DNA from 2 places in the Enterococcus casseliflavus genome. Region 1 is predicted to be linked to the other one. Evidence: riboswitches for the same ligand, from Rfam matches in the RefSeq annotation. Region 1 holds a riboswitch; the other holds the start of a gene.
The links. Region 1 has a riboswitch for magnesium ahead of P0G38_RS08080 (FtsW/RodA/SpoVE family cell cycle protein). Riboswitches for the same ligand answer to the same signal wherever they lie in the genome.

Region 1 (3,974 bases):
ACTCCGGTCTTGGGCGATCAACGAATTTCTTGATCACTTGGCCAACACCACTGATTATGATCATATTTCCCATCAACCAAAAACTCTCGATCCGTTTCTTCCGAAGAAACAAAATTGCTGCCAATAGAAAATGAATAGCCGCTATCGGGACGATCGTTGCCGTGCTAGCAAGCGGAACAAAAATCGCTTCTACTGTAGCCGTCCGCCATTGAGGCACGTGGGAAAACAGGGTATCAAGCGTTTGGAACCAATGCGGCTCTAATGCTACAAGGAAAAACAACCATGCGAAACAGCTACAAAGCAGTCCACCTATCACCCCTTGTTTTGCTGTCTTGCTCATGTTAATCCCCTACTTTCTTTTAATGCGTACGATCGTTTCTTCGCTTTAGTCGGGAATTTTTCTAACCCGAAAATAATTCCCATCGCAATACTGATCGCAATCAACGAGGTTCCTCCTTGGCTTAAGAATGGTAGAGGAATTCCCGTTAATGGCAGCAACCCAATCGCCGCTCCGATATTTTCAAAGATCTGAAAGACTAAGCCAAAAACGTACGTGATGGCGATATAGACCGACGCCTTGTTATTCGTTTTTAACGCGGCGAAGATGATTTGATAGATGAGATAAAAATACAAGAAGATCACTAAGGTACTTCCTAAAAAGCCATAGGTTTCACCAATAACTGTAAAAATCATATCTGATTCACGAACCGGCACGTACACTGTCGTATGGGTGTCAGGCGCTCCCAATAAGCCTCCTGAGCCAATCGCCCACATACTGCGAACTTGTTGGAACGCGATAGAGTCTTGGTACGCTAGGGGATCTGCCCAAGCTCGCACTCGGTCTAATTGATACTGCGAGAAATGAAGTCGAAACAAGACACGATTGCCCCATTCCGTAAACACGAGCAGCAATAAAATAGCGCCGAGGGCTGCGATCAAACCGATCACTACGGTCAAAATTTTCCAATGAACACCCGAGATAATAAATAAAGCCCCTAACATCACAATAAACACTAAACTCGTACCAAAGTCCCGTTGCATAAACATCAATAGAAATGTCGGTATACTATAAAGCAAGATCTTAGTGACGTAGATCAAATCAGATTTAATGGTCCGTTCGGCTTTTCGTTTTTCATATACTAAGGTGAGATAGACCATAAAAAGCATAAAGGCCACTTTCATAAACTCTGAGGGCTGAATGGTAAAGTCGCCGATTCTGATCCAGCGTTTGGTATGCGTCTGCTCAAACATCGTTTGATCGTAGAACCAATGAAGAGAAGCCATCAAACCTAGCGCCAATACATACAAAAGACCCGAAAAGCGTAAGAGCAAATTGGTTGGGATCAAACTCGTAACGAAGAGCGCGATGGCGGATAGAACACAAAAAACGATCTGTCGAAAAACGATTCCAGAAGGATCATTGCCATCCATTACAGAAGCTTGATGTTGTACCCAAATGCTTAGCAAAAAAAGTAGAAAAACGGGTAGCAGCAAGGCATAGTTTGCATCATGTCGTTTGAGGAACTTCATTTCGTTTGCCCTCCTCTCGCTCTAATTTCAGGCACATACTAAAGGCAAATGAAAGAATAAAGTAACTGGAGCCACCATAGCTGATAAATGGTAACGGTACCCCCGTCATCGGCATCAACCCTAAAATACTGGCTATATTGATACTTGTTTGCAACAAAAGTAATGTACTTGTTCCTAGCAATATCAATCCAATCTGAGGGTTTTCAATAGCTGCGGAACGAATAAATAAACGTAAGATGATTACGAATAATAAGCCAATAACAAAAATCCCGAAAAGCAAGCCAAGCTCTTCTACTAAAACGGAAAAAATAAAATCGGTTTCCGCAACTGGTAAAAAGCCTTTTTTCGTAATACTGTTTCCTAAACCGAGACCAGTAAGCCCTCCATTAAATAAAGCATAGTAAGAATGGATCATTTGGAACCCCTGATTGTAAGGGTCGGAGAATGGATCGCCTACTAAGCGAATTCGGTTATATACGTGCATAAACATGTGGGGCAATAAATCATTGTCGCCTAAAAACATGATCAACAGGGCAACCAGGAATAGACTGATCACTAAGCCACCAAATAAAAGAGCCGTCAGCTTCACGGGGACTTGTACCGTAGTTATCATGACAAATGCTAGAAAGAGTAAAATCATCACACCGGCTACTTTCGGTTGAATCAGGATCAACACACAGCACAAAAACAAAACGAAAAGCGGACGTTTCATTTCCTGCAAGGTGGTTTTTGCAGTTTGAAAGTAATGAGCAAGGTACAAGACCATCCCTACATTCACAATCTCTGATGGTTGAAATTGAATCCCTGCGATCGAGACCCAGCGTTGTGCCCCATTAACAGAGACACCGAAAAAGGGCAAACGAGCTAAGAGCAAGGTAAAGATCCCAAATGCTAGCAGACCGATCGCTAAGTATTTGCTAAGCAAAATCTCTCTTCGCGTCCGCTGAATAATGAATAAAAGAACCCAGCTAAGTAACAAAAAGACCAATTGACGGATAAATAGCGACGCTGGTGGTTGATCTCTCGTTAATAAACGGTATGAACTTGCACTATAAATCATTAAAAGACCGATAAGGCTCAATAGCAAATAAGCTATGATCAGCAGCCAATCGATCTTCTTTTTTTCTATCATTGCTTCCACTCCTCTTGCCTTGGAGTAGGTGTTCAGACGGTACCAGTTATTTTGCTCTATGAGCTTCGTCATCCATCAGAAAGAAAAGCAAAAAAGTCTCACTTCTCTTAGGACGTCAGACTTTAGCAGCAATCTCATCGTCCGAGTTTTAGCACTATACAACGTAAAGAAAGTCATTTGCTCTCTTAGCTATTTTATGAAAAGCCTTAATCCGACAATTCCTGTTTTACACATTGGCGTCTTTCGACGTTTCTGCGCAATAGCTTGTGTTTGTATAGGAGCCTCACCTAACAAGGTTATATGTTATTTTTCAATCCAATATGAATGGTACCCTTCCTCGAATAAAGATACAACCAATTCTCTGTTATTTTTATTTTTCTTTAACTTTTCTTAAAGAATTTAGATATTTCGAATATTTTCTGCTCTATAAAGAAAAAAAAACCAAAATAATCATCCAAACAAAGGAACGGCATCGATAAAGGACGTTATTAAAAAAACGAACATTTAAAAAAAGCAGTCCTTTTTCTAGGTGCTGAAAAAGGACTGCTTGCTTGATTTTGGTCTATCGATTGAAAGTTTTCTTAATCTATCAATCCACGGGTCGATTGGTTTGCCGTTCTTGCGCTGCTTTTCGTAACTGCTTCTGCGCTTTTTTTGATCCCCGTTCAATATCTCGAGTAAACTTGCGCTGCGCAAACTCAACGAATAGCTGATCAAGATCATAACCTGCGGGATAGAGCACCTCTCGCTTTGTGAGGAGTTGCAAGCGACGTGCGGCAACAACAAAAAATTGTTTCTCAATTGAAATTTTCGCTTGTCCTTGTTCCAAATACTCATAAAAAAGCCCGCGCTGGTTATGTTCTGTTGAAAAGACCAAGTCTCCTTTTTGAAAAATAAGATCTATCTTGGCTTCTTGTTGAGGGGGTTGTTTCTTCCCCTTTTCAAAAGGCTGCTTCTCAAAAGAATAGGTTTTATGCTTTAAATATTCCTTTGCTTTTTGGACTACGTCAACGGGGATTGCCATCTTTTCGGCAATCCAAAACGCATTACTATCACCGACTGCATTCGTCAGCAAACGATATTTTGGTGTCAAGGTTTTGGCATCAAAAGCCATTGCCGCTGTTTCGAAATCTTGATGATCGACGGCAAACTGCTTGATTTCACCATAATGCGTTGTTGCGATCATTAAAGCTCCTGAGCGATAGATGGATTCCATGATGGCGATCGCCAAAGCAGCCCCTTCATTGGGCTCAGTGCCGCTGCCGATTTCATCCAATAAAACAATACTGTGTCGGGTAGCATTCTTCATAAT
Region 2 (3,974 bases), 110 kb from region 1:
GTCGGCATTGGACCAGGGAAAGTTTGTATCACAAAAATCAAAACTGGTTTCGGGACTGGCGGCTGGCAGTTAGCAGCACTACGCTGGTGTGCCAAAGCTGCTCGCAAACCAATCATTGCAGATGGAGGCATTCGGACACACGGCGATATCGCTAAATCTGTCCGCTTTGGTGCAACAATGGTCATGATCGGTTCATTGTTTGCAGGTCATGAAGAATCACCAGGGGAAACTAAGGTAGAAAACGGCGTTGTGATGAAAGAATACTTTGGTTCTGCATCAGAATTTCAAAAAGGTGAAAAGAAAAACGTGGAAGGAAAGAAAATTTGGATTCAATACAAAGGTTCTTTGAAAGACACGTTAGTTGAAATGCAGCAAGACTTGCAGTCATCCATCTCTTATGCAGGTGGAAAAGATTTAGAATCGATTCGTAAAGTGGATTACGTAATCGTAAAAAATTCGATTTTCAATGGAGATACGATCTAACTTTTATATGGAAGAAACGGCCTTTTAAGGTCGTTTTTTTGTTCTCATAGAATAAAAGAACATCTGATCCATTATCGTAAGGTAAGAGGAACTCTTGAATGAATGTGCTGTATTAGCAGGATAGAAGAAAATGACAGGAAAGTCCTAAAAGACTACTTATTTCATTAAGAATGATTCTATATTGACGGATTTTATTGAATTAACCTTCATTGTTAACCTTTATTAATGAAAAGACACTAGTTTTTCTCTCGAATCATCAGTGAGTGTAAGCTCGTTTTTTCTTAGAAGGTTTAGAGTAACTGAGTGACAGGATTGCTATGAGGATATTCAGCAACTGATGTGTTTGATGAAAAGAGTATCGATGTTACACGACAAATAGATATTTCTCTAATTGTTTTTTTATTAAGTTGTCCATTATCAATTAATGAAAACGAGAATCTGCAAAATGAATCAAATCAGCTGCCATCCATGTGTTTTGTCAAAAAAATGGTGGTATTTTGCTGTTGTAAGCCTATTCGTGCTATGCTACCCTTATTTGTGAAAGATATTAACTAGTGAATTGAAAAAGAAAGTAGGAGTAAATTTGATTAAAAAAATCGTTAAAGTTTTTTTGGGATTAGTTGTGGTTTTAGGTATTATAAGCTTCGTTATCCCATCATCTGACGGGGATGGAGAAAATGGTTCAGAAATTGCGGATGCTGAAGAAGTGATTCAAAACGAGAATGATTCAGATACAGGAACAAGTGAGCTTCAAGAACCAGAAGCTGATGAAGAAGATCAAGCTGAAGAAGATGCAACAATTCCCAGAGAACACAGAAATGCTTTACGTGCAGCTGAAAACTATCTTTTATTAATGCCCTTTAGTAAGGCAGGACTTTTTGAACAACTAACATCAAGTTATGGTGATGATTATCCTGAAGAAGCTGCCCAATATGCCGTGGACAATGTTGAAACTGACTGGAATGCAAATGCTTTGAAAGCGGCTGAAAACTATTTAGACCTGATGCCAATGTCTGATAGTGAATTATATGATCAGCTAGTATCTGAATACGGAGATAAATATACCCCAGAGCAAGCGCAATATGCTATTGATAATCTAGCTGATTAATTTACTGCAACTCCTGTCACACTTTAAAGTAATACAAATCAGTATTGCTAGGACAAAATAGTCAGAACTCTCAATGGCTATTCCTTTCTAAAAAGCAGTTATGGGACCTTGATTAGTCTCTTAGCTGTCTTTTTTGATTTTAATGGAATATCAGCATAGTGAATAGGGCGGTATGGCATTAGTTAACTTGAAGCAGTCTGCGCGAACAAAGGAATACAAGCACATAGATACAAATGTTTTGAAATATAAAATCACATCAGTTCTTTAACGTTGTTATTTTATTGTAAGACCTTTCATTTGAAAACCTATAGAAAACTTGGAAAAAAGGGTGCTTTTTTCCTTAGATGCTGTTGACATTGGTTAGGATAGCAGTTATTATGTGGGTAGTTGGAAGAAAGACTTCCGACGAACTGACATTTTATACAAATAATTGTTAGGTGAGGCTCCTATATGGACACAAGCTGCTGCCGCAAAAGCATCGAGAGATGCTTAGTTGGTAGGACAGGTCTAATCGTGAAGGTTAAACCCAAAGCAGCTGATAGCAAGTTTGCTATCTACGCCCTATAGTGCTAAAGCTCTACAATGATCATGAGTTTTTTACGCATGCTTATTGGGAGCGTGCGTTTTTTTGTGTCTTTTGCGCGCGTTCCACAGTGACTTACCTAATAAAAAGAAAGGAAGATTCACATGGAATACCCCAGTCCCCAGATGAAACAGCGGAGTAGTTATCGAATCGCTAGGGGTGGCGTAAGCAACTCCTAAGTGCTAGGAGGAAAAAAAGATGTTAAAAAAACTATCTAAAGATCAAGAACTAAAATTACTTGCAAAATTGACCGAAAGAGAATTGTTGATGGAGATGCGGACCTCCTTCCAAGGGTTATCGGAAGAAGATGCTGCAGAACGTTTAGCAGAGTATGGTCCAAACAAAGTCGACGCACAAAAACCAACACCCGCTTGGTTGATGATCTTAGGCGCTTTTAAAGATCCCTTTGTGTTAGTTTTAGCCCTATTAATGATTATTTCTTTTGTAACAGGCGATATTGAAGCAGTGATTGTGATGGGAATCATGATTTTAGCCAGTGTCATGATTACTTTCGTCCAAGAATACCGTTCCCAAAAAGCAAGCTTAGCGTTAAAAGAACTTATTGAAAATACTTGTTCCGTAACCAGAGATGGAATCACGAGAGAAATTCCAATGGATGAGGTCGTTCCAGGAGACATCGTCACCTTAGCAACCGGCGACATGATCCCTGCGGATGCGATCTTGATTTGGACCAAAGATTTATTTATCAATCAATCTTCATTAACAGGCGAATCAATGCCCGTTGAAAAATTTGTCGATGCTGGGATCAAAGAAAGCGATGAACAAATTTCTGCACTAGATATGCAAGATCTTGTTTTCATGGGTACCGATGTCTTAAGTGGTCAAGGAAAAGCCATTATATTGAAAACCGGTCAAAGTACATTCTTTGGCGATATTGCTAAAAATGCGACCACGAAACGGGGCAAAACAACCTTTGAAGATGGCTTAACAAAAGTCAGCAAGCTATTGTTGCGAATGGTCATGGTTCTTTTCCCAATCGTTTTACTGATCAATGGATTAACCAAGGGTGATTGGGGCGAAGCGTTGTTCTTCGCGATTGCAGTAGCAGTTGGTTTGACGCCAGAAATGCTACCAATGATCGTTACCAGTAACTTAGCCAAAGGGGCGATCTCTTTATCAAAAGAAAAAGTGATCGTCAAAGAATTGCCTTCAATTCAAAACTTAGGTGCAATGGATGTGCTATGTACCGATAAAACGGGTACGATCACCGAAGATCGTGTCGTGCTGGTACAACATTTAAACCCGTTTGGCGTAGAAGATAAACAGGTTCTTGATATGACCTATTTAAATTCTTACTATCAAACAGGGTGGAAAAACCTGATGGATATCGCAGTCCTAAACTACTATGAAGAAGAAGGTTTGGCAGCGCCATTTAACGATGTGACAAAAATCGATGAGATTCCTTTTGACTTTTCACGTCGCCGCTTGACGGTTGTTGTCAATGCGGATGGTCATCAACTAATGGTCACAAAAGGTGCAGCTGAAGAAATGGAGCAAGTCTGCAAGTACGTAGAAGTTGATGGCAAAGTGATGGAACTGACTCCTCAATTGAGAGAGCAATTACGTCAAGTGAACCTGCGCTTGAATAAACAAGGGATGCGTGTGTTAACGGTTGCCGTAAAACGCGATGCCCACGCAGATGCCGTTTATTCTGTAGCAGACGAACAAGACATGATCATGATTGGCTTTATGGGCTTCTTAGATCCAGCAAAAGAAACAGCCAAAACAGCGATTGCTTCTTTACACGGTCATGGCATCAATGTCAAAGTGTTGACTGGA

Region 2: another riboswitch for magnesium. It lies ahead of mgtA (magnesium-translocating P-type ATPase); the one in region 1 lies ahead of P0G38_RS08080 (FtsW/RodA/SpoVE family cell cycle protein).

The regions. Positions count from the first base shown of each region.
Region 1 covers NZ_CP119393.1:1,666,922-1,670,895, reverse strand. The annotation lists gene P0G38_RS08090 (phosphatase PAP2 family protein) at 1-340, opposite strand, end outside; gene P0G38_RS08085 (FtsW/RodA/SpoVE family cell cycle protein) at 337-1,530, opposite strand; gene P0G38_RS08080 (FtsW/RodA/SpoVE family cell cycle protein) at 1,508-2,662, opposite strand; M-box (ykoK) riboswitch at 2,789-2,964, opposite strand; gene P0G38_RS08075 (endonuclease MutS2) at 3,252-3,974, opposite strand, start outside.
Region 2 covers NZ_CP119393.1:1,558,469-1,562,442, forward strand. The annotation lists gene guaC (GMP reductase) at 1-483, shown strand, start outside; gene P0G38_RS07595 (Ltp family lipoprotein) at 1,067-1,591, shown strand; M-box (ykoK) riboswitch at 2,014-2,185, shown strand; gene mgtA (magnesium-translocating P-type ATPase) at 2,373-3,974, shown strand, end outside.